Linked DNA regions of Aminobacter aminovorans. The protein of the gene in region 1 interacts with the protein of each later gene in a pairwise test. Links are inferred from orthologs where the notes say so. Each region holds a gene or a part of one and is shown on either strand. Other genes may lie near its edges. The genes, in order: DY201_RS15165 and DY201_RS16475.

Region 1 (13,544 bases):
CAACATCAGCGTCACCGCCATGGCGGAGCCCAGGCCACCCTGGGCGCGTTCGATGCCGACACGCCTGATGTGATAGGTCAATACGTTGGTCGAGCCCACCGGCCCGCCCTGCGTGATCAGCGCCACCGGCTCGAACACCTGCACGGCATTGATGATGGCAATGACGGCGCTGAACAGTAGCGTCCGCTTCAGCAGCGGCAGGGTGATCGCCGTGAACTGCTGGCGCCCGTTGGCGCCGTCGATGGTCGCCGCCTCGTAGAGACTGGCCGGGATCTGCGTCAGCCCGGCCACGACAAGCACGGTAAAATAGCCGACCTGCTGCCAGACGTTCAGGACGACGATGGAAACTAGGGCCGTATCAGGGGACGACAGCCAGGGCTGTGGCCCGATGCCCACCCAGCCGAGCATCTGGTTTATCGGCCCCTCGCTCGGTGAATAGAGCTTCGACCACACCAGCGCCACTGCGATCATCGGCACCATGTATGTCGAAAACAGGATCGTCCGCAGTGCATTGCCGCCAGCGACATTGCGTTGGTAGACCAGCAATCCGAACCCCACCGAAGCAGGCAGGATCAGCGCCACCGACATCAGCGTGTAGAGCGCCGTGTTGACCAGCGCGCCCTTGAAGTCGCGGCCCACCGAGGTCGCGCCGAAGATCTCACGGAAATTGTCGAATCCGACGAACTGAGCCGTCTGGAATCCGGTCTGGGTCGACCAGTCCTGCAGCGACAGCCACACCGTCAGAACCATTGGCACGAAGATGAAGGCGCCGATCAGCGAGACGGCCGGCGTCAGCATCATCCAGACGGAATGTTGGTGGGTTCTGGTCATTAAATGAACGGCCAAGGGTGAGCGAGAGTGGGCGAGACGGCGCCGCTGCGTGCTTCTCCCCGTCACGGGGAGGTGAGAGGCGGCCAGCGCAGCGGACGAAAGGCCAATTGCCTGGCTTTTCGAGTATCGAACGCCGGCAGGCAGATGAGGGGCAGCGCCAAGTTGTCCAGACGTAGTGCCGCCCCTCATCCGACGCGTTGGCCACCTTCTCCCCGCAGGCGGGGAGAAGGAAAAAGCCTACTTCGCATCCTTCTCCAGGATCGCAGTCGCGTCGGCCTGCGCATTCGTCTGCGCCTCGGTGGCTGAAACCTTGCCGTATTGCAGCGCCTCGATGGTCTGCTGCAGCGACTCCGAGAACTCCTGGCCGCCGAGAACGACCGGGAATGGTTTGGCATCGGCCAGCACGCTGACATAGCCAGACAGGAATTCCGAGCCGAGCTTGTCCTTGAAGGCTTCGACGTCGGAACTGCGCGACGGCAGGATGCCCATCGACATCAGGATATCGGCCATGGCCGAAGCGCCGTTCGGGCCCGACTTCGGGCTGTTCAGCCAGGCGAGGAAATCCCACGCCGCCTCCTGCTCGGCCTCCGCCGCGCCAGCATTCACCACGGTCATCCACGAATAGGAGATCGAGCGCGGCTTGTCGCCTGAAGGCCCGACAGGGATCGGCGCCGTGGCGATATTGGCGAACTTGTCGCCCATACCTGCCTTGACCGCACTCTCCCACCAGTTGGCCATGATGATCATACCCGTCTTGCCGGAGACGAAATTGTCGAGGAACGGTCCAGTCGTGTTGGCATCGGCCGTGCCCATCGCCGGGTCGCTGGAGCCCGCCTTGATCAGGTCCTCGTAGAGCTCGAAGGTCTCGCCTGCGTTCTTGCTGTCCAGCACGGGCTTGCCGTCGCTTACAAGCTCGCCGCCGTTGGACACCAGCAGCGATGAAAACGGATGCACCACGCCCGCCGCCCAGCTGTTGATCATGCCAAAGCCCTGCTGGCCGGCGTCCTTCTTGGTCAGTTTCGCCGCCGCGTCCTTGAACTCGTCCCAGGTTTTTGGGGCCGCCTCGATGCCGGCTTCCTTGAACAGCGCCTTGTTGTAGTTCAGCGCATAGACGTCGATCTCGTTAGGGATGCCGTAGAGTGTGCCGCCGACGCTCGCCGCCGTCACCACGCCAGCGGGCCAGGCACCCTTGACCTCGCCGGCAACCGGCTCGGGCGCGGGGGCAACGAGCTTGTCGCGCGCCAGTTCCGGCAACCACAGATCGTAGATGCCGGCAATGGTGGCACCCTGCCCGCCGCCCTGCGAACGCAGTGTCGTCAACAGGTCGCCGAACGGCACGGCTCGCACCGTCACCGCCACTTCGGGATGGTCCTTGGAAAAATCCTTGGCCGCCTGCTCCAGCAGCGCCACTGTCTCCGGCGCCCAGTGGGTCAGGTAGGAAATATTGACTGACTGCGCCCAGACGGCGCTCGGCAACAGGGCGATGCCGGCGGCCAGCGCGCCCTTGATCCACGCGAGTTTCATGAATTCGTCCTCCACATGCGGGGCCATATTCCAGGCCTGACCCGCACCAAGAGGTTATAACGTCATACTGACCTGTCAAGCAGGCAATTCGATTTCCCGGACATGAGTGTGACGGCCTCCAGTGGAGCGTTGTCAGGAGACCGGCCGTACCGGCTTGCAGTGCCAGACGCCGTCTGCGACAGCTGCCCTCGGCAACGGCAAGCGTTTTGGAGGATCAGGTGATCGCAGCCTACATCGACGAGTTCATCATGCTCTGTGCCGGCGTATGATTGGCGGCTGTCGCTTACGGCTATGTCGACCTGCCGATGCCGCCCAACCAGCCCTGGCTCGGCAACCTCGTGCGCCAGTTCAAGTGGATGGGCCCGCTGCTGATGTTGATCGCCATCATCCTCGCCGTCGCCGCACCGGCCTAGCACTTGCGCATTGCATCAGCCGGGCGCGGAATCAAGCTCTCTCGGTTTAGTTGCCGCGCCGTTCAGCGAACCTCAACAGGCTGCCACTACCCGTTCAGATCATCTGGGAACGGGTGATAGTTGCGCGGTGATTTCGGAACATGTTCTTGACGCAGCCTTGCGAGACCTGTTCGAACTTTCGCCGGTGCCGTGCTCGATTTCAAAGATCGACCACAACTCCCGCTACATCAAGGTAAAACGGGCCTATCTCCGCATGATCGGGCGCTCATGGAGCGAGATCGAGAGCCAGCCTCTCGAGGTCGACCTGCCCTATTCGATCGACGATCGGGCACGCCGCGAGCGGATGGCGCTGCTCGCATCAAGCTGGATCGAATACCACTCCGTTGAAACCGTCCTCACCCCGCCAGTGCCAGCTCCACCGCCGCCTCGGCATGCAGCTTGACCACGTCGAATGCCGGCATCGGATAGGCATCCATACCGAGCAGCAGCGGCAGTTCGGTGCAGGCGACGACGGCGGCTTCTGCCCCGCGCGCGCCGAGATCGCCGGCCAGTTGCTGCAGCACCGCGGCCGACACCGGCTTCACCAAGCCGAGCGTCAGTTCGTCGATGATGATGCGATGCAGTGCCGTGCGCTGATCCTCCGACGGCACGATAACCTCGATGCCGAAACGCTGCTGAAGCCGCTCGGCGAAGAACCCAAGTTCCATCGTGTAGCGCGTGCCGAGCAGCCCGACGCGCTTGATGCCGGCGGCACGGATCGCTTCGCCGGTTGGGTCGGCGATGTGCAGCAGCGGAATGCCGATCGCGCCGGCCACCTGATCGGCAATCGTGTGCGGCGTCACCGCTGTCAGCATGGCGAAGGCGGCTCCCGCCTTTTCAAGGCTGCGCGCCGCCTCCGAGATCACCGCCGCGACCCGCATCCAGTCGCCTTCGGCAGCCAGCCGGTTGAGCTCATCGAAATCGAGCGTGAACATCAGCGAGCGCGCATTGTGATGCCCGCCCATCCTGGCATGTGCCGCCTGATTGATCAGCCGGTAATAGAGCGCGCTGGACTCCCAGCTCATCCCGCCCAAAAGTCCGATCAGCCCGGTCCGGTCAACAGTCACGATTGTTCCCCCCGCTCGGCCGTGTTGGCGGCCTCTCGATGCTAGGTCGGAACGATCAGGCGATTGTACAAGGGTTGTAGCGGAGTTTCAGCACCTCGCATGCTTTGGAAACTCGAGCCCGGAATCGGCAGCGACAAACAGCCCAGGGACAGCCGCAGCCCAGGGACAGGCGGGCCCAAAAAAGTTGGCCCCGCCGCTACAAGTTGGCCCCGCCGCTACCAGGAGCGCACGGGGCCTGTTGTCGGGTTATACCCTTGCCTGCCGGGAATGGTTTACCGGCTTTGCTCTCTCGGATGCTTCGTGGCTCACAGCCAACGATCCGACAATGGTTTCAAATTGTCTGGGGGAACAACAGGTCGGGGTTTGCGTGAGGCTTTTCGCTAGGGAAAGCCAGGCACCTGCGCCTGCTGTGGTTCCGTCCTGTTAGCGGAACCCTTTGGGACTGTCCGGTGGAGTCATGCTCTGCTCCTACGTCAGTTGCGCCATGTGTTCGCCTGCTGCTCAACTCGCGTGTCTGCGGCGTCTCGCAGACCGACCGTAGCATGGTGAGGAGCCCTCAACGAGGCTCGGCCTCAGGCGACATACGCAGTCTGCATCCCTGATTCGGCGGCGTCAACCACAACATTGTTAGTCGGGAAAAATGTGATCGAAGGCGGCTTTCGTGGCCCCGGATTCGCGTGAGGCTCCTGCCATAACGTTGTCAGGAGCGCGTTCGGCCTTTGTTCTTTCCACTTGCCCCTGCGCGCCAAAGGCGCTTAAACGCATTTGGTTGCGGCGCCTCTCGACCGGGCGGCGAAAGTACCTACATGAGGGATGGCCGGGTTCACCCGCCACTCCAAGCAATTCCAGATTTGAGGCGGCGGCGCGGCAATGGCCGATCACAAGTACATTTCCATTCGCGGTGCGCGCGAACACAATCTCAAGAATGTCGATCTCGACCTGCCGCGCGACAAGCTGATTGTCATGACCGGCCTGTCCGGCTCGGGCAAATCCTCGCTCGCCTTCGACACCATTTATGCCGAGGGCCAGCGCCGTTATGTCGAGAGTCTGTCGGCCTATGCCCGCCAGTTCCTCGAGATGATGCAGAAGCCCGACGTCGACCAGATCGACGGCCTTTCGCCGGCGATCTCGATCGAGCAGAAGACGACCTCGAAGAACCCGCGCTCGACGGTCGGTACCGTCACCGAGATCTACGACTACATGCGCCTGCTGTTCGCGCGCGTCGGCGTGCCCTATTCGCCGGCGACCGGCCTGCCAATCGAGAGCCAGACGGTCAGCCAGATGGTCGACCGCGTGCTCGCGGTCGACGAAGGCACTCGCCTGTTCATCCTGGCGCCCATCGTCCGCGGCCGCAAGGGTGAGTACAAGAAGGAGCTCGCCGAGCTCCAGAAGAAGGGTTTCCAGCGCGTCAAGATCGACGGCGCCTTCTACGAGATCGCCGAAGCGCCCGTTCTCGACAAGAAGTACAAGCACGACATCGATGTTGTCGTCGACCGCATCGTCGTCCGCCCCGACCTCGCCACGCGTCTGGCCGACTCGATCGAAACGGCGCTCAAGCTGGCCGAGGGCCTCGCCGTGGCCGAGTTCGCCGACAAGCCGCTCGATGCCAGCCAGACCGGCGCCGACGCGATCAACAAGTCCGCCAACGAAACCCACGAACGCATTCTGTTCTCGGAGAAATTCGCCTGTCCGGTCTCGGGCTTCACCATCCCGGAGATCGAGCCGCGCCTGTTCTCCTTCAACAACCCGTTCGGCGCCTGCCCGGCCTGCGACGGCCTGGGCAACCAGCGCGCCATCGACCCGGCGCTCGTCGTGCCAGAAGAGCATGTATCGCTGCGCGAGGGTGCCGTGGCACCCTGGGCCAAGTCGACCTCGCCCTACTACACCCAGACACTGGAAGCGCTCGGCAAGGTCTACGGATTCAAGATCGGCGACCGCTGGCGCGACCTTTCGACGGAAGCACAGGAAGCCATCCTGCGCGGCACGGGCGCCAAGGAAATCACCTTCAACTATGACGACGGCCTGCGCTCCTACAAGACGACCAAGACCTTCGAAGGAGTGATCCCCAATCTCGAGCGCCGCTGGAAGGAAACCGAATCCGCCTGGATGCGCGAGGAGATCGAGCGCTTCATGTCGGCCACGCCCTGCCCGGCCTGTTCGGGCTACCGCCTCAAGCCCGAGGCTTTGGCGGTCAAGGTCGGCGGCAAGCACATCGGCGAAGTCACCGAGCAGTCGATCCGCAAGGCCAATGCCTGGTTCGAGGAGCTTCCGGCCCTTCTCAACGACAAGCAGAACGAGATCGCCGTACGCGTGCTTAAGGAAATCCGCGAGCGCCTACGCTTCCTCAACGACGTCGGCCTCGAATATCTGACCCTGTCGCGCAACTCGGGCACTCTGTCGGGCGGGGAAAGCCAGCGTATCCGGCTGGCGTCGCAGATCGGCTCGGGACTGACAGGCGTGCTCTACGTGCTCGACGAACCGTCCATCGGCCTGCACCAGCGCGACAATGCCCGCCTGCTCGACACGCTGCGTCACCTCAGGGACATCGGCAACACCGTCATCGTCGTCGAGCACGACGAGGACGCGGTGCTGACCGCCGACTATGTCGTCGACATGGGCCCGGCCGCCGGCATCCATGGCGGCCAGATCATCGCCGAGGGCACCCCGCAGCAGGTCATGGCCAACCCGAACTCGATCACCGGCAAGTATCTGTCGGGCGAACTCGAGATCGCGGTTCCCGCCCAGCGCCGCGAGCTGAAGAAAAACAAGCGCATCAAGGTCGTCGGCGCGCGCGGCAACAATCTGAAGGACGTTACCGCCGAAATTCCGCTCGGCACCTTCACCGCCGTGACTGGTGTGTCGGGCGGCGGCAAGTCGACATTCCTGATCGAAACGCTGTTCAAGGCCGCGTCGCGCCGCATCATGGGTTCACGCGAGCACCCGGCCGAGCACGACCGCATCGAGGGCCTCGAGTTCCTCGACAAGGTCATCGACATCGACCAGTCGCCGATCGGCCGCACGCCGCGCTCCAACCCGGCCACCTACACCGGCGCCTTCACGCCGATCCGCGACTGGTTCGCCGGCCTGCCCGAAGCCAAGGCGCGCGGCTACCAGCCCGGCCGCTTTTCCTTCAACGTCAAGGGCGGCCGCTGCGAGGCCTGCCAGGGCGACGGCGTCATCAAGATCGAGATGCACTTCCTGCCCGACGTCTACGTCACCTGCGACGTCTGCCACGGCAAGCGCTACAACCGCGAAACTCTCGACGTGCTGTTCAAGGGCAAATCGATCGCCGACGTGCTCGACATGACGGTCGAGGAAGGCGTCGAATTCTTCGCCGCCGTTCCCGTGGTGCGCGACAAGCTGATGACGCTCAACCAGGTCGGCCTCGGCTATATCCATATCGGCCAGCAGGCCAATACGCTGTCCGGCGGCGAGGCCCAGCGTATCAAGCTCGCCAAGGAGCTGTCGCGCAAGGCCACCGGCAAGACGCTCTACATCCTGGACGAGCCGACCACCGGCCTGCACTTCCATGACGTCGCCAAGCTGCTCGAGGTGCTGCACGAGCTCGTCGACCAGGGCAATACCGTGATCGTCATCGAGCACAATCTCGAGGTGATCAAGACCGCCGACTGGGTGCTCGACCTCGGCCCTGAGGGCGGCGACGGCGGTGGCGAACTCGTCGCCTCCGGCCGGCCCGAAGACATCGTCGCCGCGCCGCGCAGCTACACCGGCCAGTTCCTCAAGGAACTCCTGGAACGCCGCCCGCGCGGCAAGCGAGAGGCGGCGGAGTAGTCCGCCGCCGTGGCAACGAACGAGCCACATGAACACGCGCGACGCGAGGCATTCGCGGAGATTCCAGGCGCCCGCGAGCTAATCGATTGGTTTGGCTTCGTGCCACATTTTCACGATGCCGAAATGTTCGACATCGACTTGTCCTCCAGCCGGTCCGGACAGCTGAAGATCCGAGCGTTTCGGATGACCGCTCAGGTTGATGACCAGGGCTATTTTATCCTTGATCGTCATGTTGTCGTGACACTCACACTCGAATCCATCAGCGAAATCTCGCTGTCCGACTTTCATCTGCCGGGCATTATCGGAGATCTCGTGGTCGTGCGGTCTGGCGACGAGTTTCGCGTTGAGTGGGACGCATCCTATGGCGTGGCCGGCCGCATCGCGGCGGCAAGGGTACGCTTTGATTTCGAAGCATGCCCCGTCGAACGAACACCATTGACCGCAACGCATCCAGTCTGACGCCCGACAAATTGGCAGGCTATCTTACGTGGCTGCCACCGAGCTCGCCTCGTGCTGCCGGCGCAGCAGCCACACATAGGCCAGGAAGACACCGCGACCAGGCAGGCAGAGATCAGGGCAACGATTGGCCTGATCAGCCCGAACAGCGTCCACTCGACACGGTCCTTTGCCAGCAGGTCTCGGTCGTTGTCGGCGAAATCGTAGGCGATGAGCGAAACGATGGTCGCCCCGGCCAGGGCGATCATGCCCATCCGCACCATCCCGGAGGGCGAAGCCGCCCGCGTCCCTGGGATCTTCGACATGAAGTCCACGAATGTTTGTGTTTGTATGACCTTCGCCAGGCGGCTATCCTCCAACAAACAGTAAAATCTCTTACCGGCTCCGCGCGATGTATTGCCTGCCGGCATCGGCCTTCGCGGAAGTTGCTGTCAGGATGCTTGCCCAAGACATCGTTCGCGGCTTTGACGCTCCTCTACCTTCGGCTAGAAGTGACCGCAGTGACTGAGAAGGGATAGGTCGATGAGTGGAAACATCCGGGCAGGCATGGGCGGCTGGACGTTTGAGCCCTGGGAAGGCACGTTCTACCCGGAAAAGTTGTCCAAGGCGAAGCAGCTGCAATTCGCCAGCAGCCACGTGCCGACGATCGAGGTCAACGGTACCTATTATTCATCCTTCAAGGAACCGACCTTTCTGAAATGGGCCAGCGAGGCCCCTGATGGTTTCGTCTACGCGCTCAAGGGCAACCGCTTCGTCACCAACCGCCGCGTGCTTGGTGAGGCCGGCGAATCGATGATGCGGTTTCTCGGCTCGGGCGTTGCCGCACTTGGCGACAAGCTCGGCCCGATCCTGTGGCAGTTTGCGCCGACCAAGAAATTCGACGAAGCCGACTTCGGCGCCTTCCTCAGGCTTTTGCCTGAAAAGCAGGATGGCGTGGAACTGCGCCACGCGGTCGAGGTGCGCCACGATTCCTTCATCGTGCCCGAGTTCGCTGCGCTGGCCCGGAAGCATGACGTCGCCATCGTTTATGCCGACCACGCCAAATATCCCGCAATCGCCGACATCACCGGCGATTTTGTCTATGCGCGGCTGCAGACCGGCAGCGACGACAATCACGATTGCTACACGTCGGAGGCACTTGATGCGTGGGCCGAGCGCGCCAAGGTCTGGGCTGCCGGCGGCACTCCCGCCGACCTGCCCCGCGCCGATCCCGCCGCTGAAGCACCGGCCAAACCGCGCGACGTGTTCGTCTACTTCATCACCGAGGGCAAGGTCCGCGCGCCCTTCGGCGCCATGGCCTTCATGAACAGGATCAACGGGTAAGCAATTTCAGGAAAACCGTGCCGCGGTTTTCTGCCCGGAATTGCGCAAGAAGGCCTGTCAGGTACGGGCGCCGCGTTCGGCGCCTGCCGTCAGCGCCCCCCACGCAGCTATCGCCCCGTCGGCTACCGCCAGCAGCGCCTCACGCGAGGCACCGTCGCGTGCCTGCACCGACATGCCTTGCTGAACGGCGAGGTAGAACGCAGCGATGGCGTCGCAATCGGCAGATTCAGGCAGCTCCCCCTCGGCGACGGCCTGTTTCAACCGGCCAGCCATATCGCGCGCGCTCGACATGCGGCGTTCACTGAGATCGCGGAACACCTCGACATTGGTTTCGCTGACATTGAGCGCACCCAGCACGATCAGGCAGCCCCTGGGGTCACCCGGTTCGCTGAAAGCGCGTGCCGAAGCGCGCAGGAAACCAGCGATCGCCTCCTTGACGCTGACGGGTCGCTCGAAGGCGCCCCAGATCTCGAAACCTTCGGTCGCGCCGTAGAGATCGACTGCCTCGCGAAACAATGCCTCCTTGCTGCCAAAGGCGGCATAGAGGCTGGGCGAGTTGATGCCCATCGCCGTCGTCAGCTCCGCCAGCGACGCCCCGTCATAACCCTTTTTCCAGAACACCCGCATCGCCTGCCGCAAGGCGGAATCGCGGTCGAAGCTGCGCGGACGACCCTTCCGAGACATCTGAAACCCTTCTGTTATGATCGATACATATTGCCCTTGACGCCCCCAGGCAAGGCTGCCATGTATTTTGTATCGTTCAATACAGAAAGATAAGCCATGTCCTCCCCCAGCGGTACGAAACGACACTCCGGGCTCAAATTGTCCGGACTGGAACTGGCAGGCAAGGTCGCCCTGGTGACCGGCGGCAGCCGTGGCATCGGTGCTGCCATTGCCGTCCAGCTCGCCACCTCAGGCGCCGACGTCGCCCTGACCTATGTCCGCTCTGCGGAAAAGGCCGAAGCCGTCGTCGGGCAGGTCGAAGCCGTTGGGCGGCGGGGCCTGGCGATCCAGGCCGACAATGCCGATGCCGCAGCCGTCGAAGCAGCGGTGACTGCCACCATCGCGGCGTTCGGGCGTCTCGACATCCTGGTCAACAGCGCCGGCATCTGGCACCACGGCCCCATCGATACGGTCTCGCTGGAACAGCTCGACGAAGTGATGTCGGTCAATTTCCGCGCCCCCTTCATCGCCTCGAAGGCAGCGGCTGGCGTCATGCATGACGGCGGCCGTATCATCTCGATCGGCAGCAACCTCGCCGACCGCGTGCCCTTCGAAGGCATTGCCCTCTATTCGGCCAGCAAGGCAGCGCTTGTCGGCCTGACCAAGGGCCTCGCGCGCGACCTCGGCCCGCGCGGCATCACCGTCAATGTCGTCCATCCCGGCTCGACCGAAACCGACATGAACCCCGCCGAGGGTGACGTCGCCGACTACCAGCGCAGCCTGATGGCCATCCCGCAATTCGGCTCGCCCGACGACATCGCCGGTCTTGTAACCTGGCTCGCCGGCCCGCAATCCCGCTTCGTCACGGGTGCAGCGCTGACCATCGACGGCGGCACCAACGCCTGAGCACGTCCTCTCCACCACTCTGCCTACGGAGCGTTGAGAGCATTTCACCTTTGTCGCGATCCTTCCCACGCCCTCTCGCCTGCCGGCCATCTCCCCCCGCAAAGGGGAGATCAGGCCGTCATTGACCTCGCAGTCAATCGCCATGCCAGTTGGTTGAACATTGGGACATCTCAGCATGGGCGCCGCCGGCGACGCGACTGATCTCCACCCTTGCGGGGGAGATGGCCGGCAGGCCAGAGGGGGGTGTGAAGGAACGTGAAGCAAAGGATTGCTTCGCTCGACACCTGCCAAACTGACCTAGTCCGTTGTCACCACCCGTCACCCAATCCGCGTGGACGGTCCGGCCCGATTGCCCACGCCCAACGCGGAGCAGCGCGCACCCTCACCCACTCAACCGCGCCACCACCTCCCTCAGCGCCAGCGGCAGGTCCTCGGCGATCAGGCCGGGCCCGAATCGCTGTGCCGCCTCGGCGTGCATCCAGACGGCGGCGCAGGCCGCCTCGAAAGCCGGCATCCGTTGCGCCAGAAGGGCGGCAACGATGCCGGACAGCACATCACCCGACCCGGCGGTGGCCAGAAGCGGCGTCCCGTTGGCATTGATCGCAGCACGCCCGTCGGGCACTGCAATCACCGTGTCGGGGCCCTTGTAGATGATGATGGCATTGGCCTTGGCCGCCGCCGCCCGCGCCCGCTCGAGCTTGGACAGCGACGCATCGGCGGCGATCTCGGGAAACAGCCGGCCGAACTCGCCATGATGCGGTGTCAGCACAAGCGCTGGCGCATTCGGGCGCTTTCGTGCCTCGAAGAACGCGGCGCGGCGATGCGAAAGCGAGGTAATGCCGTCGGCATCGAGCACAAGCGCGCCGAAACGGCCCTCGGCAACGGACATCAGCTCCAGCGCAAAACGCCCGATTTCGGGCTCGGATCCAAGGCCCGGGCCATAAACCAGCACCTCGGGCTTGCGTGCACCGAGGAAGGCCAGCGCATCCTGAAGCGTATCGGAACGCCTCAGGATGATTGAGGTCAGGTGCGCCGCATTGGCAGCCAGTGCCGCTCCAGGTGACAACACCGTCACCGCACCCGCCCCTGCCCGTGCTGCTGCCATCGCCGACAGTCGTGCAGCACCGGTGGCCGACGGACCACCGGAAAAGACACCGACATGGCCGCGGCTATATTTGTGAGCGTCGTTCGGCGGCGACGGAAAACGCGGCCGCCACCATGCCGGATCGTTTTCGAAGCAGCGCACGGACGTAGCGCCAACTATGGCCGCGGCAATGCCGATATCGGCAACCACCACCTCGCCGCACTGTGCGCGCCCGGGATAGAGCAGGTGCCCCGGCTTCTTGCGGGCAAAAGTCACGGTCACCGTCGCCTGGAAGGCACTGCCCATAATCTCGCCGGAAGCACCCGACACGCCGGAGGGTAGATCGACCGCAATCACCGGAACAACGGCCGAATTCGTCCGTGCTATCGCCTCGACCACCTCACCGTCGAGCGGCTTGGAAAGACCGGCGCCATAAAGCGCATCGACGACAATCACGCCCGACTCGGGAGCGAAGGCAGCCAACGGCTCCACCATGACGGAACATTCGGCAGCAGCCAGCGCCGCATCGCCTCCGCTGCGCGGCGCAGCGGTCGCGAATAGCCTGACGGCAACGCCGCTTTCGGCAAGCAGGCGCGCCGCGACATAACCGTCGCCGCCATTATTGCCCGGCCCACACAGCATATGGACAGCCTTCGCGCCGGGAAACCGCTTGAGCACCACATCGGCAACGCTGCCGCCCGCCCGCCGCATCAGGCCGATGCCGTCGACTGGCCCGGCGGCGATCGTCAGCCTGTCGGCCTCAGCCATCTCGCTGGGGGTCAGCAGTTCAAATGCCATGGCAGTCATCCCGGATGAATCCTCCTACCGAGTTAGCACGCCGCAGCCACTCGGCCCAAACGGCCATGCCTCAATTCAACCACGCACAAATCGAAGGCATGTTGCCGCATTTTTGTGCACCACCAACATTGCGAAAACGATGAATTTTTGTGCGCATCTCGACCGAACGCTGGAAATCGGTTCCAATCGCCCACGTCTTCGGCTGCCTGCAGGGCAAACCGAACAAAGTTGCCGCACCCTCTCGACTTGGCACGCTTCGTGCTTGAAGTTGCGCGAGTGGGTGCATCACCCCTGAGTTACGGCAGTGGAGGCCATATCCGCATGAAAAAAATCGAAGCGATCATCAAGCCGTTCAAGCTCGACGAAGTGAAGGAAGCGCTCCAGGAAGCCGGCCTGCAGGGCATCACCGTCACCGAGGCCAAGGGTTTTGGCCGCCAGAAGGGCCACACCGAGCTCTATCGCGGCGCCGAATATGTCGTCGACTTCCTGCCCAAGGTGAAGATCGAAGTCGTTCTCGGCGACGAATCGGTCGAGGCGGCTATCGAGGCGATCCGCAAGGCGGCCCAGACCGGCCGCATCGGCGACGGCAAGATCTTTGTCTCCAACATCGAGGAAGTCGTTCGCATCCGCACCGGCGAGACCGGCGTC
Region 2 (16,290 bases), 270 kb from region 1 along the record:
CCTGGTCACCATCGCCATTATCCTCGTGACCCAGGTCGTTTCGTTTTCGATCCGTCATTCGGCCGGCCAGTCTTTCACGGCATTCGTCTTCGCGATGAACTCCATCCTGCCGGTAATGACTGCGTTTCCTGCGGCCTTCCTGATCTTCTGGCAGAACGAAAAACTCAGCCGTGCGCTTGCCGAGCTGTCGGAAGCCCACATCAAGCTGAAGGCAAGAGCGACTCACGACCACATGACCGGGCTGCTGAACCGCGAGGCATTTTTCGAGAAATCGAAGCAAGCCAGGCGAAAATGCGATTCCGGCGCCCTGCTTGTGATCGACGCCGACAACTTCAAGAGCATCAATGACACCTTTGGCCACCTTGTCGGCGACGAGGCGCTCAAGCTGATCTCTAAGGCCTTGCGTGCGGCGATCCGCGAAAACGATCTGGTCGGGCGTGTCGGCGGCGAGGAGTTTTGCGTCTTCCTGCCAACCACAAATCAGGATGAGGCGGCTGCTATCGCCGAGCGCATCCGCGTCGAGGTCGAACGGCTTGCATTCTATCCGGTGGAAGGCCGTCCGCATCGCCTCACGGTCAGCATCGGTGCGGTGGCGTCAGCCGGACAGCCGACATCGCAACTCATGCGCCTTGCCGACCGCTGCCTCTATGAAGCCAAGGAGCAGGGGCGCAATCGCGTGGTGTTTGCAAGGTCCGCGATACCGGCCGTCTGACGCCGTCTTGCGGCTGCCAGCCGTCAGCCGATACCGGTGACGTAGTGCAGGTAGATGGCGAGAACGATGAAGCCGATGATCGTGGCGATGCCGGTCCAGTCGACCCGCGCCTCTTTCATCTGCCGGAAAAGCTTGAGCAACAACAGCCACGCGACGATCACCACCACGGCAATAATCACGAACCTGATCATCCATCACCTCCAGCGCGGGCGTTCAAGCTAGCCTGCGATCTGGATATAGTGGGCAGATGGCTTGAGTTTTAGGGCACTGGGGCTATGCGCATCTGGGGATGCCGTGAAGCTCGCCCGAAATTGTCTTTACTGCGCCGCAAAATATGCTAACCGGAGCAAATTGCCCTTGTAGCTCAGCTGGTAGAGCAGCGGTTTTGTAAACCGAAGGTCGCGGGTTCGATTCCTGCCGGGGGCACCAGCCCTTCCTATTCAGCCGCTTCCGCATCGGTCTTGCCAACGGCGTCCTGGCATATGTCGCACCATTCCGCGCCGACGATAGCCGCCATCCGTTCAACCCCGATTCGCACTGCGGCGTTTGTGGCGCCTGCCGCTGGCACGACTTCGTCATAGGCGCGCAGCGAGACGTCGCAATAGACCATGAGAGGTGTTGCCAGGCCGAAGGGGCAGACGCCGCCGACCGGATGGCCAGTGAGTTCCGCTACCTGCTCGACGTCGAGCATGCGTGGCTTGGCGCCGAAGGCATCGCGGCATTTGCGATTGTCGATGCGGGCATCGCCACGCGCGACAACCAGGATCACCCGCTCGCCGACACGCATACAGATGGTCTTGGCGATCTGCGCTGGCTCGACGCCATGCGCCTCGGCAGCAAGTGCCACCGTCGCCGAGCTTGTCTGTGTCTCGATGACCTCGATGTCGGGGGCGTGTTCGGCGAAGAAGGCTTTGACTGACTGCAGGCTCATGATCGTTCCAGCGATGGTCATTGCGGATGAGGCTCGTGACTTCAGCCGTTGTCGCGCCGCTGTCAAGCAAGGGCGATGGCGCATGTGGATTGTTGTCTCGACCAACAACGAAAAAAGACGTCAGAGCACATGAACCTTTTGGATGCTGGCCGCGACTGACTGGCATGAGGCGGATGAACGCCTCCCAGATCAACCGAAGGAGAGCACCATGTCTTTCAAGAGCAAGATGATTTCGGGACTTATCGCTGCCACCGTCGTCGCGACCGGCCTCATGGGGACCGTTCAGCAGTCGTCCGCCGGCGGCCTGACAAGAGCTGAAGCGGCAGCGCTTGCCGGTGCCGGCGGCTTCATCGCCGGTGCGATCATCGCCGGCGGCCATCGCCCGGCGCCTGCGCCATATTATGACGCCTACTATCCGGTCGACCCCTATGACAGCCACGTCCAGCGCTGCTTCGCACGCTACCGCAGCTATGATCCACGCACCGACACATATGTCGGTTATGACGGTCGCCTGCGTTACTGCCGCCTGTAGTCGAGACCCGAGCGACAATGTGGGAGAGGGGGCAACTCTTCTCCCATATGCCGTTTCAGAGGTCCGGCACCGTGCCTTCGGGGGAGCCCCCGATCATCCTTGTCAGTTCTGCTGCGGCGTCGCGGACGATCGGGCCGATTTCGCCGAGACGTTCCGATGTCACGCGCACTGTCGGTCCGGAAACCGAAACGCCGCCAATGGGTTCGCCGAACTCGTTGAATACGGCGGCGGCGATGCAGCGCATGCCGGGGTAACGCTCTTCGTCGTCGACCGACCAGCCGCGGATGCGGATCTGCTCGAGATCGCGGGCAAGCAACGCCGGTTCCGACAGCGTCCTTTCCGTATAGGCGTCGAGCCCGGCCTTGCGGACGATGGCGTTGACCCGCTCGCGGTCGAGATGGGCAAGCACTGCCTTGCCGATGCCGGATGCATGGAACGGGCTGCGCGTGCCCGGCCGGAAGAAGGCGCGGATTGCCTGATGTGTCTCGACCTGGCTGACGAAGACCACGCAATCGTCTTCGGCGACGCCGAGATTGGCGGTCTCGCCGGTCTTTTCCATCAGTTCCTGCATAACAGTCCGTGCGCGGTCGACGAGCTTGCGTCGGCGCAGGAATGCTGCCCCCATGCGATAGGTCTCGACCCCGATAGACCAGAGCTGGCCGTCGCTTTCGAACTCGACCATGCCGTGGTTCTGCAAGGTGGTCAGCATGCGATAGGCAGTCGCCGCCGCCAGATCGGAGGCCGCGGAAATTTCGCTCAGCGACAACCCGTCACCGTGCGCGACGATGGCAAGGATGCGCAGTGCCCGGTCGAGTGACTGCACCGATCCGGCATCCGGTGCCGGCTGGAATGCACGGGGCCGTCCACGCTGTCGTTTTTCCATCGCTGCCATGTCGTCGCTCCCATTACCTTTAAAAAACTTTTTCATCCAAAATCAAAAGCGATGCAACGAAAAATGAAAAGCGACATAAAATCAGATGATAAGCGTGCATTCATGTGAATGAAAAAATATTTTGAAAAAATTGCAAAATGCGCCCTCCGATGACACCATCAGCCAACATCAGTTTCCAGTTGGAGGTAAGACCATGGCCAGGATGCGCGCTGTCGATGCAGCGGTCCTCGTTCTTGAGAAGGAAGGCATCTCCTGTGCCTTCGGTGTGCCGGGTGCGGCCATCAACCCATTCTATTCGGCGCTGAAGGCGCGCGGTACCGTCCGTCACGTGCTTGCCCGTCACGTCGAAGGCGCATCGCACATGGCCGAAGGCTATACCCGCGCCAAGGCCGGCAATATCGGTCTGTGCATCGGCACGTCGGGTCCTGCCGGCACCGACATGATCACCGGCCTGTATTCGGCATCCGCCGACTCGATCCCGATCCTCTGCATCACCGGTCAGGCGCCGCGCGCCCGGCTGAACAAGGAAGATTTCCAGGCCGTCGACATCGCCGCGATCGCTGCGCCGGTCACCAAGTGGGCCGTCACCGTCATGGAACCTTACCTGGTTCCGATGACGCTGCAGAAGGCGTTCCATTTGATGCGCTCGGGGCGTCCGGGTCCTGTCCTGGTCGACCTGCCTGTCGACGTCCAACTCGCCGAGATCGAATTCGACATCGACGCTTATGAGCCGCTCGCGGTCCACAAGCCGGCGATGACGCGGGCCCAGGCCGAGAAGGCGCTGGCGATGCTGAACGAGGCGGAGAGGCCGCTGATCGTTGCCGGCGGCGGCGTCATCAATGCCGATGCCTCGGACCTGCTCATCGAGTTCGCCGAAATCACCGGCGTTCCGGTCGTTCCCACCCTGATGGGCTGGGGTTCGATCCCCGACGACCATCGCCTGATGGCCGGCATGTGCGGCCTGCAGACGTCGCACCGCTACGGCAATGCGACAATGCTGGCCTCGGACTTCGTTCTTGGTGTCGGCAACCGCTGGGCCAACCGCCATACCGGATCGGTCGACAAGTACACTGAAGGCCGCAAGTTCATCCACATCGACATCGAGCCGACCCAGATTGGTCGCGTCTTTGCACCTGATCTCGGCGTGACCTCGGATGCTGGTGCTGCCTTGAAGATCCTTCTCGACGTCGCCACCGAGTGGAAGACGGCGGGCAAGCTGCGCGACTGGTCCGGCTGGGCCAAGGAATGCCAGGGCCGCAAGAAGACGATGAAGCGCAAGACGCATTTCGAGCAGGTGCCGCTCAAGCCGCAGCGCGTCTATGAGGAGATGAACAGGGCGTTTGGCCGCGACACCACCTATGTCACCACTATCGGCCTGTCGCAGATCGCCGGCGCGCAGTTCTTGCACGTCTACAAGCCGCGCAACTGGATCAATTGCGGCCAGGCCGGCCCGCTCGGCTGGACGCTACCGGCAGCGCTCGGCGTTCGCGCCGCCGATCCGGACCGCGACATCGTTGCCCTGTCGGGCGACTATGACTTCCAGTTCATGATCGAGGAACTGGCTGTCGGCGCGCAGCACAAGCTGCCCTACATCCACGTCGTCGTGAACAACGCCTATCTCGGCCTGATCCGCCAGGCGCAGCGCGGCTTCCAGATGGACTTCGAGGTCAGCCTGTCGTTCGAAAACATCAACCGTTCCGGCGACCCGGAAGCAGGTTATGGTGTCGACCATGTAGCGGTTGCCGAGGCCATGGGCTGCAAGGCGGTCCGCGTGCGCAAGCCGGAGGAGTTCGCCGCTGCCTTCAAGCAGGCCAAGCAGCTCATGAAGGAGCATCAGGTGCCCGTCGTTCTCGAGTTCATCCTCGAGCGTGTCACCAACATCTCCATGGGCGTTGAGATCGACAATGTCGTCGAGTTCGAAGAGCTTGCCGAGAGCAACGAAGACGCACCGACTGCAATCATGCTGCTCGACTGATATTTCGAGGAAACAACAATGCCCAAGTTTTCAGCCAACCTGTCGATGCTCTTTGGCGAGCATGACTTTCTCGACCGCTTCGATGCCGCAGCACGTGCCGGCTTCAAGGGTGTCGAGTACATCGCGCCCTACGATCACGCGCCTGACGTTGTTGCGGCGCGCCTCAAGAAGAACGGCCTGACCCAGGCGCTGTTCAACCTGCCGCCCGGCGACTGGGCGGCAGGCGAGCGCGGCATCGCCGTGCTGCCGGACCGTATCCACGAGTTCCGCCAAGGCGTTGCCAAGGCAATCACCTATGCGCATGCGGTCGGCTGCGAACAGGTGAACTGCCTGGCCGGCATAGCACCCGCCGGCAACGCCCGCGACGTGCTGGAAAACGTGTTCGTCGAAAACCTCGCCTTCGCGGCCGAGAAGTTGAAGACGGCCGGCATTCGCCTGCTGATCGAGCCGATCAACACCAGGGACATTCCCGGTTTCTTCCTCAACAACACCAAGCAGGCGCTCGCCATCATCCACAGGGTCGGGTCGGACAATCTCTTCCTGCAATACGACATCTATCACATGCAGATCATGGAGGGCGATCTCGCCCGCACCATCGAGGCCAATCTTGCCCGTATCGCGCATGTGCAACTGGCTGATAACCCCGGCCGTCACGAGCCGGGCACGGGCGAGATCAACTACCCGTTCCTCTACGAACACCTCGACCGCATTGGCTACGACGGTTGGGTCGGTGCCGAATATAAGCCCAAGGCCGGAACGGTCGAAGGCTTGGGCTGGTTCGCTGGATTTGCCGACAAGGGCAGCGCCGCTGCCTGAGCACGCGGCCACTGGAATTAAAGGAATACGAACATGGAAAAGATTGGATTTGTCGGCCTGGGCATCATGGGCGCGCCAATGGCGGGCCATCTGCTCGATGCCGGCTATGAGGTCACCGCCAGCGATCATCGCGGCGCGCTGCCGGCTGACCTGGTTGGCAAGGGGCTGAAGTCGGTCACCGGGCACCAGGCCTTGGCCAGGGCTTGTGACATCATTATCCTGATGGTGCCTGATACGCCGCAGGTTGCCGACGTTCTGTTTGGTGAAAATGGTGTATCTTCAGGCCTTTCCAAGGGCAAGCTCGTGATCGACATGAGCTCGATCTCGCCGATCGAGACCAAGGAATTCGCCAAGAAGATCAATGCGCAAGGTTGCGACTATCTCGACGCACCGGTCTCGGGCGGCGAGGTCGGCGCCAAGGCTGCGTCGCTGACGATCATGGTCGGCGGCGAGGACAAGCCGTTCGACCGTGCCCGTCCGGTGTTCGAGAAGATGGGCAAGAATATCACGCTTGTCGGCCCCAACGGCGTCGGCCAGACCACCAAGGTCGCCAACCAGATCGTCGTCGCCCTTACGATCGAGGCGGTGGCCGAAGCGCTGGTGTTCGCCTCCAAGGCGGGTGCTGATCCGGCCAAGGTTCGTCAGGCGCTGATGGGCGGCCTGGCCGCCTCGCGCATTCTTGAGGTTCACGGCGATCGAATGGTCAAGCGTACCTTTGCGCCGGGTTTCCGCATCGAGCTCCACCAGAAGGATCTCAACCTGGCGCTTCAGGGCGCCAAGGCGCTCGGCGTGTCTTTGCCCAACACCTCGATGACACAGGAGCTGTTCAACTCCTGTGCGGCCAATGGAGGGGCCAAGGAAGACCATTCGGCGCTGGTGCGGGCGCTCGAGCGCATGGCCAATTTCGAAGTCGGCTCGGAAGCAGCCGACACCAAAGGCAAGGCGGCATAGGTGGGGAAGCCACGGCGCAACGTTCCCTCGCCGTGATCGTCCCAGCACTGTCGAGGACCGGGCTCCAGCGGTGACGCTGGTGCCCGTTCCGCGTTTCCGAAGGCTTCACCTGCTTCCGAGAACCCACCATGTCGCGCCGGCGTCGCTTGAAACGACGATGGCGCTGGTGCCGGTGGCAGCGACCATCCGGTTGGGCGCCTGCGCGTCCAATGCCAGGTGAAGGACGTAGCCGGCAGCGTCAGGACCTTCGCCCACTGCATTGAAGTCCGGCGTCGCCTCGGTGGGGCGCAACAGTCCACGCTCCGGTACAAATGCGTAGATCGTGCTATCGGAGGCCAATTCCATTGTCGTGACCGGCTGGCCGGCCAGGAGGGGCTGTTGCCAGCTCCCGGCGCCATCGCGGCTCACCATCAACCCGTCTTCGGTCGCCGCGCAGATCATAGGGGGGGGGCGGGCGAGACCGCCAGATCGATCATTCCCGAATCGTCCGACTTGATGAAGCCGAGATCCTTTGGATGGCCGCTGGCGAACAGGATCTTGGCGTCGGTCGGGTGCGGCGTGAAGCACATGAAATCGTCCTGGCTCTCCGAGGTCGGCGTCACCGAGCCATCAGGCGCCGCCTTCATCGGGCCGTGATGGGTGGCAATCAGCGCGCTTGACCCATCGGCGCGGTCGAAGGCGAGGCCATGGATATGCGTCTTGCCGGCCAGATCAGTGACGCTTACACCTTGCGCTACTGCGGGCAGGGCGGTGCCCAGCGCGAGAAAGGCTGACAGAAGGCGAAAATCTGGGTGCGGCAGGCCATGGCGAAACTCCGTTGCGCCATGGAAATTACGGCTTCCGTCAGGTGGGAAGGTCAAGGGGCGGACCGCAAATCGCAGCAGCTGCAATTGAAGGCCGTTACGGTCACCCAAACATTGTCAGCGTAGGAACTTCCTTGCCGCATAAAGCGACACGGCCGCTGCGTTCGAAACGTTGAGCGAGTGGATGACACCCGGCATGTCGAGGCGGGCAAGTGCCGTCACGGTTTCGCGCGTCTTCTGGCGCAGGCCCTTGCCCTCGGCGCCGAGCACCAAAGCGACCCTGTCGCCGGCAAACGTGTTTTCGAGTTCCGCCGGGCCTTCCGAATCAAGCCCGATTGTCTGGAAGCCGGCCTCGTGCAGCACGCCGAGCGCGTCGGCGAGATTGCGCACCTCGATCATGTCGATGTGCTCGAGCGCACCGGATGCCGATTTGGCCAGCACACCACTTTCGTGCGGACTGTGGCGCTGCGTGGTGATCAGCGCGCCGGCGCCGAAAGCCACGGCAGAGCGGATGATCGCTCCGACATTGTGCGGGTCGGTCACCTGGTCGAGCACGATAATCAACGGCGAATCGCCAAGCGCCGACAGTGCCTTGGCCTTCAGCGGCTCGGCCTCGATCAGGACGCCCTGGTGGACTGCGTCGGTGCCGGTGATCTTGTCGATGTCCTTCGGCTCGACCAGTTCCGTGGCGAAGGGCAGGGCACTGACGTGGGCAATCTCCAGCCGCTCGGCTGCGTTGCGCGTCACCAGCATGCGGCTGATCTTGCGGCGTGGATTGTCGAGTGCCGCGCGCACCGTGTGCAGGCCATAAAGCCGCACCAGGCCCTCAGGAGCGTTGTCGCCCGGAGGCAGCGGACGCTTGGGCCTGAAGGCGGGTGCCCCGCTGCTTTTCTGGTCGCGGAAGGTGCGACGCAGCTTGGCGTAGTGGCTGTCTTTGGGCGTTCCGGGCTTTTTCGTATCATTCATGCGCCTGCTATAGCCGCCACGCCTGGCTTTGGATACGGCCCGTTAGTCGGCGCTTTGAATAATCCGCATGAAAACGCACCATGTCCGGTTGACAGGCCAAAACCTTGTCGCCATAAGCCCACCCAGATTTCGGGGCAGGGCGCTTCGCCACGAACCGGGATCGGAAATGCCTCGTAGCATGGCTCCGGCAAAGCAGTTGGAGGAGTGCCCGAGTGGTTAAAGGGGACGGACTGTAAATCCGTTAGCTCAGCTTACGTTGGTTCGAATCCAACCTCCTCCACCACTGCCGGCCGGGAAGCCATAAATGCGGACTTCGAAAGGTGATATCATCTTTGCGAGGACAGCGCGGCAAGGTAAATACCAGGGCGTGCTTCGCTCCTGAACAGGCGCGTGGCGCTCAGGGCGCGGGTATAGCTCAATGGTAGAGCAGCAGCCTTCCAAGCTGAATACGCGGGTTCGATTCCCGCTACCCGCTCCAAGGCTTTTCTCCGCGGCAAGAAGCCTTTTATTTGCATCCCTTTGCCCCCATATGTGCGTCCTGCACTGAAAGAGCAGCACTGCTTTTGGCCTCGACTTGGTCGTTTGGGCAAAAGGCGCTTGTCTTTTTCGGCCTTTATCGGTAATCGCCCCGCATCCGACCGGAACCAAGGTCCCGATGCTCAAGGAAAGAGACAATGGCAAAAGGTAAATTCGAGCGTAATAAGCCTCATGTGAACATCGGCACGATTGGTCACGTTGACCACGGCAAGACGTCGCTGACGGCGGCGATCACGAAGTATTTCGGCGAGTTCAAGGCCTACGACCAGATCGACGCAGCGCCTGAAGAGAAGGCCCGCGGCATCACCATTTCGACGGCGCACGTCGAATATGAGACGCCTGCTCGTCACTACGCCCACGTCGACTGCCCCGGCCACGCCGACTACGTCAAGAACATGATCACCGGTGCTGCCCAGATGGACGGCGCGATCCTGGTCGTGTCGGCTGCTGACGGCCCGATGCCGCAGACCCGCGAGCACATTCTGCTCGCCCGTCAGGTTGGCGTTCCGGCCCTGGTGGTGTTCCTGAACAAGGTCGACCTGGTCGACGACGCCGAGCTGCTCGAACTGGTCGAGCTCGAAGTTCGCGAGCTGCTGTCGAAGTACGAGTATCCGGGCGACGACATTCCGATGATCAAGGGTTCGGCTGTTGCTGCGCTCAACGATTCGGACAAGAAGATCGGCGAAGACGCGATCCGCGAGCTGATGGCTGCCGTCGACGCCTACATCCCGACGCCTGAGCGTCCGATCGACCGTCCGTTCCTGATGCCGATCGAAGACGTGTTCTCGATCTCGGGTCGCGGCACTGTGGTCACCGGTCGCGTCGAGCGCGGCATCGTCAAGGTTGGCGAAGAAGTCGAGATCGTCGGCATCAAGGCAACCTCGAAGACGACGGTTACCGGCGTTGAAATGTTCCGCAAGCTGCTCGATCAGGGCCAGGCTGGCGACAACATCGGCGCGCTGATCCGCGGCGTTGGCCGTGAAGACGTCGAGCGCGGCCAGGTGCTGTGCAAGCCGGGTTCGGTGAAGCCGCACAAGAAGTTCGTGGCTGAAGCCTACATCCTGACCAAGGAAGAGGGTGGCCGTCACACGCCGTTCTTCACCAACTACCGTCCGCAGTTCTACTTCCGCACGACCGACGTGACCGGCATCGTGTCGCTGCCGGAAGGCACCGAGATGGTCATGCCCGGCGACAACATCACCGTCGACGTCGAGCTGATCGTGCCGATCGCCATGGAAGAGAAGCTCCGCTTCGCTATCCGTGAAGGTGGCCGTACCGTCGGCGCCGGCATCGTCGCTTCGATCAAAGAATAATCGACGTCCTTTCGTCGAATGCATCAAGGGCGGCCTTCGGGCCGCCCTTTTTGTTTGAGCAGCATTGCACGTCGCCGATCCCGCACTACTATCTCCGCAAAAGGGGCGGTTGGGGGATCTGCCATGGGGGAGGCAATGCGCGCGCTGTGGCGAGGAGTTCTCCTGCCACTTGTCATCGCTACCGCATTTGCTCTTTTGCTGCCTTGGTCGGCCGAAGCAACCAAGAGCAAGCCGCCGGAGAATGATGGACCGCCGATGCGGTTTGTCGTCGTGCGCAGCACTTCGCCGGGCTGTGAACCCTTGTGCCCGGAATGGACTTCGGCCGAGGGCGCGATCACCCAGTCGACGCCCGCCGCCTTAAAGAAGTTTCTCAAGAAGCTCGGCGACAAGCGGCTGCCTGTCATCGTGACCTCGCCAGGCGGCCGGGTTGAAGCAGCCTTGGAATTGGGCCGCATCCTGCGTGCCCGAAAACTCGACATCGGCGTCGGGCTGACGCGCTTTGTCGAATGCGCCCCTGAGCAGAAGGGTTGCCAGCTCGATCCGGCCAGAAAAGGTATCTATCGGGGGGCGCTGTACTCGGCTGGAGCCTATTGTGCTTCCGCCTGCTCGATGATGTTCGCCGGCGGCGTGCGCAGGCACGTCGGGCAATGGGCCTATATGGGAGTCCATCAGGTGACGTCTTACGTGACGCAGCAGAAGATCACCTATCGCGAGACCTATCGGGTCGTCAAAGGCAAGAGAAAGACCCTCAGTCGCAAGGTCGTCCGGCGCAAGACGGTGGGTAGCTACACCACCACCAAGATGGGAAAGGCGTTCAACGCCAGGATGGTGGCCTATCTCAAGGAGATGGGGGTCAAGCAGACAATGTACGATGTCGGGCAAAGCACGCCCGCCGCCGAGATGCGCCAACTGACACCCGTCGAGATGCTCAATATGAACCTGATAACCAGCCTGGATGCGACCGACGTGCTGGTCAGCATCGAGGTCTGCAAGAGCGCCACTCCTGCCGGCAATTGCTCCCTGGCGCCTGAAATCAAGCCGCAGCCGGGCTCATATCCCAAGCATGTCGTGCCCGAAGATGGCGGCATGTGGTTCGTGGTCGTTCGCTCCAGCGAAGCTGGTTGCGAACCGAATTGTCCCGAATGGATTTCGGCTGAAGGCGACATTGATGCAAAAGCGCTGTCGCGGCTTGAGGTGACGCTCAAGGCGCTGGGCGGGCGAAAGCTTCCCTTGGTGGTGTCCTCCAGAGGCGGTGACGTCGAGACGGCGATGGCAATGGGCAGGATGATCCGTAAGGCGCGTTTGGACGTTGCTGTTGGGGGCACGATATTTGGCGGCTGCCAGCCGCGCGATGAGGGCTGCAAGGCTCCAGGCAAGTCGCCGTTATTCGGCAATGCAGTTTCTTACGAAGGGCTGTGCTTGAACGATTGCACCCTTCTGCTGGCGGCGGGTAAGACGAGGCTGGTTGGCTATGGTGCTCGATTTGGCTGGTATCTGAGAGCCAAGCCGCCCGCATCCGTACTTGCGGCGTATCTTGACGAAATGGGGGTGCAAGCTCATTCGTTCGACGACGCCGCCCCCATCAAGGTCGTCTATACCGATCAGACAAGGCTCAAGGCGGCTGGCCTTCTGACCCGGAATGGTTCGGTGGATCTGCTGATAGATGGCGGTGTTTGCCGGCTGATCCCCATTCCCGCCAATTGCAGGCTTGCCATTCAAGGTGAGTTTGCGCGGAAACAGTAAGGCGTTCCCGCGCCCAACCGCCGTTTCATCGCCAGCACCAGGCCAAGGCTTGGCAATTGCAGGCTTCCATGCCGCGGTCGCTCTCCCCATATGCCATTCAACGCGAATGGAGGAAGACGATGCAAAAAGACGTGCCGACATTGTTCGACTGGGCTGGCGGAGCTGCGGCGCTCAATCGGCTGACGGAGGTGTTTTACGACAAGGTTCTCGCGGATCCGCTGCTCGAGCCGGTATTCCGCAACATGTCCGCCGATCATCCCGCACATGTCGCTGCATTCATTGGCGAAGTGTTCGGCGGGCCGAAGGACTACAGCGAGGCCCATGGCGGCCATCCCGCGATGATCAGTCACCACCTCAACCGGCACCTGAGCGAAGCGCAGCGCCGGCAGTGGATCGCGCTGTTGCTCGATGCCGCCGACGAGGTGGGGCTGCCCGACGATCCTGAGTTTCGCTCGGCATTGGTCGCTTATCTCGAATGGGGCACGCGGCTGGCCAAGCTGAATTCACAGGACGGTGCCGCGCCCGCGCTGCACGAGCCGATGCCTCGCTGGGGCTGGGGTGTTCCGGGCGGGCCTTACGTGCCATCAACCAAGTCTTGATCTGAAGTCTGGGCCTGCCCAGGCCATGCCCCACCCCCAAAAACCGCCGCAATCTCGCGGAATTTGTCCTGGGAACAGGGGAAGCGTTGCATGCTGATCGCGCATCTGCCGGCCGGTTTCATCTTGGGGATGCTGGCTCGGAATGTGAGCGGCAATGCCCGCGCAATCATGCCGGCGGCGCTTCTGGGCAGCGTCGCGCCCGACCTCGACATGTTCTATTTCTATCTGGTCGACGGCCAGCAGACGCACCACCACAGCTATGTGACACACTGGCCGCTATTTTGGCTCTGGCTTGGATGTGTCGTGATGCCGCTGGTCGGGAGGTTATGGCCACGGTTCGCAAAGGCCGGCTTGGTGTTCTTCGTCGCGGCCATGCTCCACATGATGCTCGGTTCGATCGCCGCGCCGATGCTGTGGCTGATGCCGTTCAGCGACTTCTCGGTTGAGCTTGTCACCATTCCGGCGCGCTATCCGCACTGGGTGCTGAGCTTTGTCCTGCACTGGATTTTCGCGCTCGAGATCACCATCTGTGCATGGGCAGCGTTCCTGGCCGTCAGACAGCTTCGGCAGCGCAGACTGGGTGAAAGCCGTGCGTGAGGGCTGCTTGCTGCTGATCCCTAGCTGCACGTCTCTATCTGTACGCCGGCACAAAGTCCTGGCTTCGGCTGGGCGAGGGCGCCTGTGTTGCGCCTGACGAATTCCGGCTGTGAATGTTTCCGACATCACGCATTGCGCTCTTTACAGACGGCGAGGAAATCCTTAGGAAGCCCGTGCTGCGCAGATGATGCGCGGCGAGATGCACGGGCATAGCTCAGTTGGTAGAGCGGCGGTCTCCAAAACCGCAGGTCGTAGGTTCGAGCCCTGCTGCCCGTGCCAGTCTTGCCAGAATTCGCTAATTCAGGCATAAGGACTTCAATAGCCGGAACGGAACGACTGGATGGTTCCGACGCGGCGTTTAAACGTAAAGCTTGTTCCTGCCACTTGCGTGGAGAGAGAATCGGTTTTATGTAAGCGAAACAGACACGCGGCGCGTGGAGCTGGGGATCCGGCTTTACGCGTCCGAATTGCATGGGCGAAATGTTGCGCTGATTCGGTGCGAATATCGGCCGTGTGATGGCATCTCCCGGTCACGGGATCATCCAGAAGTCCGGTCAACGGACGTTGAGAGCAGAGCGGCACATGGCGAAAACCACGAACCCCTTCACCTTTCTGCAGCAGGTAAGGTCGGAAACGGCGAAGGTGACGTGGCCATCACGGCGCGAGACGATGATCTCCACGGTCATGGTTCTCGGCTTTGCAATTATTGCGATGATTTTCTTTTTTGCCGCTGACCAGCTGATGGCATTCGCCGTCGAGCAGATCTTGGGCATGGGCCGTTAAGGCTGCGAATACGGAGAATTCCTGAGATGACTGCGCGCTGGTACATCGTCCACGCCTATTCGAACTTCGAAAAGAAGGTCGCCGAGGACATCGAGCACAAGGCCAAGCAGAAGGGCCTGAGCGAGCAGATCGAGCAGATCGTCGTTCCGACCGAGAAGGTTGTTGAGGTTCGTCGCGGCCGCAAGGTCGATGCCGAGCGCAAGTTCTTCCCGGGCTATGTGTTGCTGAAGGCCCATCTGACCGACGCGGTCTTCTCGCTTGTGAAGAATACGCCGAAGGTCACTGGTTTCCTTGGTGATTCCAAGCCTGTGCCAATCACGGAAGCTGAGGCTCAGCGCATCCTGAACCAGGTCCAGGAAGGCGTCGAGCGTCCCAAGCCGTCGGTCACGTTCGAGATCGGCGAAGCGGTTCGCGTTTCCGACGGTCCGTTCGCGTCGTTCAACGGCTTCGTCCAGGAAGTGGACGAGGAGCGAGCGCGCCTCAAGGTGGAAGTTTCGATCTTCGGGCGCGCCGTGCCTGTCGATCTCGAATTCGGTCAGGTCGAAAAGGGCTGATCGAACGCCCGTCACCGGTTTCGGTGGTGGGCAGTGTCGGGCGCAGGCCTGGCGCAAGCATGGTGGGAGAAGAGGCGGCTTAGCCGGTTGTCTTTTTCGCACCACCGAACTGCAACCGCCGGTCATCCGGCATAAAACGAAAGCAGGAAAGAGATGGCTAAGAAAATAGCGGGCCAGCTCAAGCTCCAGGTTTCCGCGGGTTCGGCGACGCCGTCGCCCCCGATCGGCCCGGCGCTTGGTCAGCGTGGCATCAACATCATGGAGTTCTGCAAGGCGTTCAACGCGCAGACCCAGGAGCTCGAGAAGGGATCCCCGATCCCGGTCGTGATCACCTATTACCAGGACAAGTCGTTCACCTTCGTCATGAAGACGCCGCCGGTGGCCTACTTCCTGAAGAAGGCTGCCAACCTCAAGTCGGGTTCAAAGGAGCCGGGCAAGATCAAGGCTGGCGAGATCAGCAGCGCCAAGGTGCGCGAGATCGCCGAAGTCAAGATGAAGGACCTGAACGCGAACGACATCGACGCCGCCATCAAGATGGTCGAAGGCTCGGCTCGTTCCATGGGCCTGGAAGTGGTGGGCTGAGATCATGGCTAAGATTGCAAAGCGCGTTTCCAAGTCCCGCGAAGGCATCGATGTGAACAAGGCTTACGGCCTTGGTGAAGCCATCGAGCTTTTGAAGGCCCGCTCGTCGGTCAAGTTCGACGAGACCATCGAAGTCGCCATGAACCTCGGCGTCGACCCGCGCCACGCTGACCAGATGGTCCGCGGCGTGGTCAACCTGCCGAACGGCACGGGCCGTACTGTCCGCGTCGCTGTGTTCGCACGTGATGCCAAGGCTGACGAAGCCCGCGCCGCCGGCGCTGACATCGTCGGTGCGGAAGATCTCGTCGATATCGTCCAGAAGGGTCAGATCGACTTCGATCGCTGCATCGCCACCCCTGACATGATGCCGCTGGTCGGTCGTCTCGGTAAGGTGCTCGGCCCGCGCGGCATGATGCCGAACCCGAAGGTTGGCACCGTGACCACCGACGTCGCTGCAGCCGTAAAGGCTTCGAAGGGCGGCGCCGTCGAGTTCCGCGTCGAGAAGGCCGGCATCATCCACGCCGGCGTGGGCAAGGTCTCGTTCGACGTCAAGGCGCTGGAAGAAAACGTCCGCGCCTTCGCTGACGCGGTCAACAAGGCGAAGCCCGCAGGCGCCAAGGGCGTCTACGTCAAGAAGGTGTCCGTCACCTCGACGATGGGGCCTGGCCTTAAGGTCGACCTCGGCACGCTCGCCGCGTCCTGATGATTGGAATCGGGATCAGCCGGCAACGGCTGGATCCTGAAAACTATTCCGGGCCTCCGGGCCCGGATTTTCGGAAGCTGGCAACAGCTTTCGAAAATCCTGTCCGAGATTGCAGGCGGTCCAGGCGACCCTTGGTCCTTAATTCGAATGGGCCTGCATGAGACGGGTGAAGACCAGACAACGGAGCTTCCGCTCCAATGAAAGGTTCGAACCGTGTTTGCCTTTTGTCTGCGCATCGCGCCGGGCCGCAAGCCCGTCAGGTGTGGCGAAAGGGGGCAGGATCCTCGAGCGCCGTTCGGGT

Evidence for each region.
Region 2: the proteins of DY201_RS15165 (region 1) and DY201_RS16475 interact in binary tests that used the Escherichia coli proteins (3 or more experiments, as listed by UniProt). The link is inferred for Aminobacter aminovorans from one-to-one orthologs.

Annotation. Positions count from the first base shown.
Region 1 is NZ_UFSM01000001.1:3,074,956-3,088,499, reverse strand. What follows is about bases 10,647-13,477. They hold DY201_RS15165 (NAD(P)H-hydrate dehydratase), read right to left. Parts: upstream 12,897-13,477; coding sequence 11,397-12,896; downstream 10,647-11,396. Other genes in these bases: DY201_RS15160 (P-II family nitrogen regulator), read left to right, coding at 13,218-13,477; DY201_RS15175 (SDR family NAD(P)-dependent oxidoreductase), read left to right, coding at 10,647-11,014. Also shown: DY201_RS15215 (carbohydrate ABC transporter permease), read right to left, coding at 1-831; DY201_RS15210 (ABC transporter substrate-binding protein), read right to left, coding at 1,069-2,355; DY201_RS29060 (hypothetical protein), read left to right, coding at 2,625-2,768; DY201_RS15205 (hypothetical protein), read left to right, coding at 2,779-3,210; DY201_RS15200 (aspartate/glutamate racemase family protein), read right to left, coding at 3,164-3,874; excinuclease ABC subunit UvrA, read left to right, coding at 4,745-7,666; DY201_RS15190 (hypothetical protein), read left to right, coding at 7,676-8,125; DY201_RS15185 (DUF72 domain-containing protein), read left to right, coding at 8,645-9,445; DY201_RS15180 (TetR/AcrR family transcriptional regulator), read right to left, coding at 9,503-10,129; more of DY201_RS15175, read left to right, coding at 10,268-10,646; more of DY201_RS15160, read left to right, coding at 13,478-13,544. UniProt on the Escherichia coli protein: Bifunctional enzyme that catalyzes the epimerization of the S- and R-forms of NAD(P)HX and the dehydration of the S-form of NAD(P)HX at the expense of ADP, which is converted to AMP.
Region 2 is NZ_UFSM01000001.1:3,336,195-3,352,484, reverse strand. The notes cover bases 6,655-9,423. They hold DY201_RS16475 (TrmH family RNA methyltransferase), read right to left. Parts: upstream 8,579-9,423; coding sequence 7,730-8,578; downstream 6,655-7,729. Other genes in these bases: tuf (elongation factor Tu), read left to right, coding at 9,253-9,423; DY201_RS16480 (hypothetical protein), read right to left, coding at 7,247-7,669; DY201_RS16485 (hypothetical protein), read right to left, coding at 6,915-7,154; DY201_RS16490 (2-hydroxy-3-oxopropionate reductase), read left to right, coding at 6,655-6,809. In the rest of the region: DY201_RS16525 (GGDEF domain-containing protein), read left to right, coding at 1-712; DY201_RS29075 (hypothetical protein), read right to left, coding at 736-903; DY201_RS16515 (YbaK/EbsC family protein), read right to left, coding at 1,149-1,643; DY201_RS16510 (BA14K family protein), read left to right, coding at 1,852-2,175; HTH-type transcriptional regulator BhcR, read right to left, coding at 2,231-3,067; gcl (glyoxylate carboligase), read left to right, coding at 3,261-5,042; otnI (2-oxo-tetronate isomerase), read left to right, coding at 5,061-5,858; more of DY201_RS16490, read left to right, coding at 5,892-6,654; more of tuf, read left to right, coding at 9,424-10,428; DY201_RS16455 (hypothetical protein), read left to right, coding at 10,564-12,171; DY201_RS16450 (group II truncated hemoglobin), read left to right, coding at 12,291-12,770; DY201_RS16445 (metal-dependent hydrolase), read left to right, coding at 12,861-13,367; preprotein translocase subunit SecE, read left to right, coding at 13,950-14,150; transcription termination/antitermination protein NusG, read left to right, coding at 14,177-14,704; rplK (50S ribosomal protein L11), read left to right, coding at 14,858-15,286; rplA (50S ribosomal protein L1), read left to right, coding at 15,291-15,989. UniProt on the Escherichia coli protein: Specifically methylates the ribose of guanosine 2251 in 23S rRNA.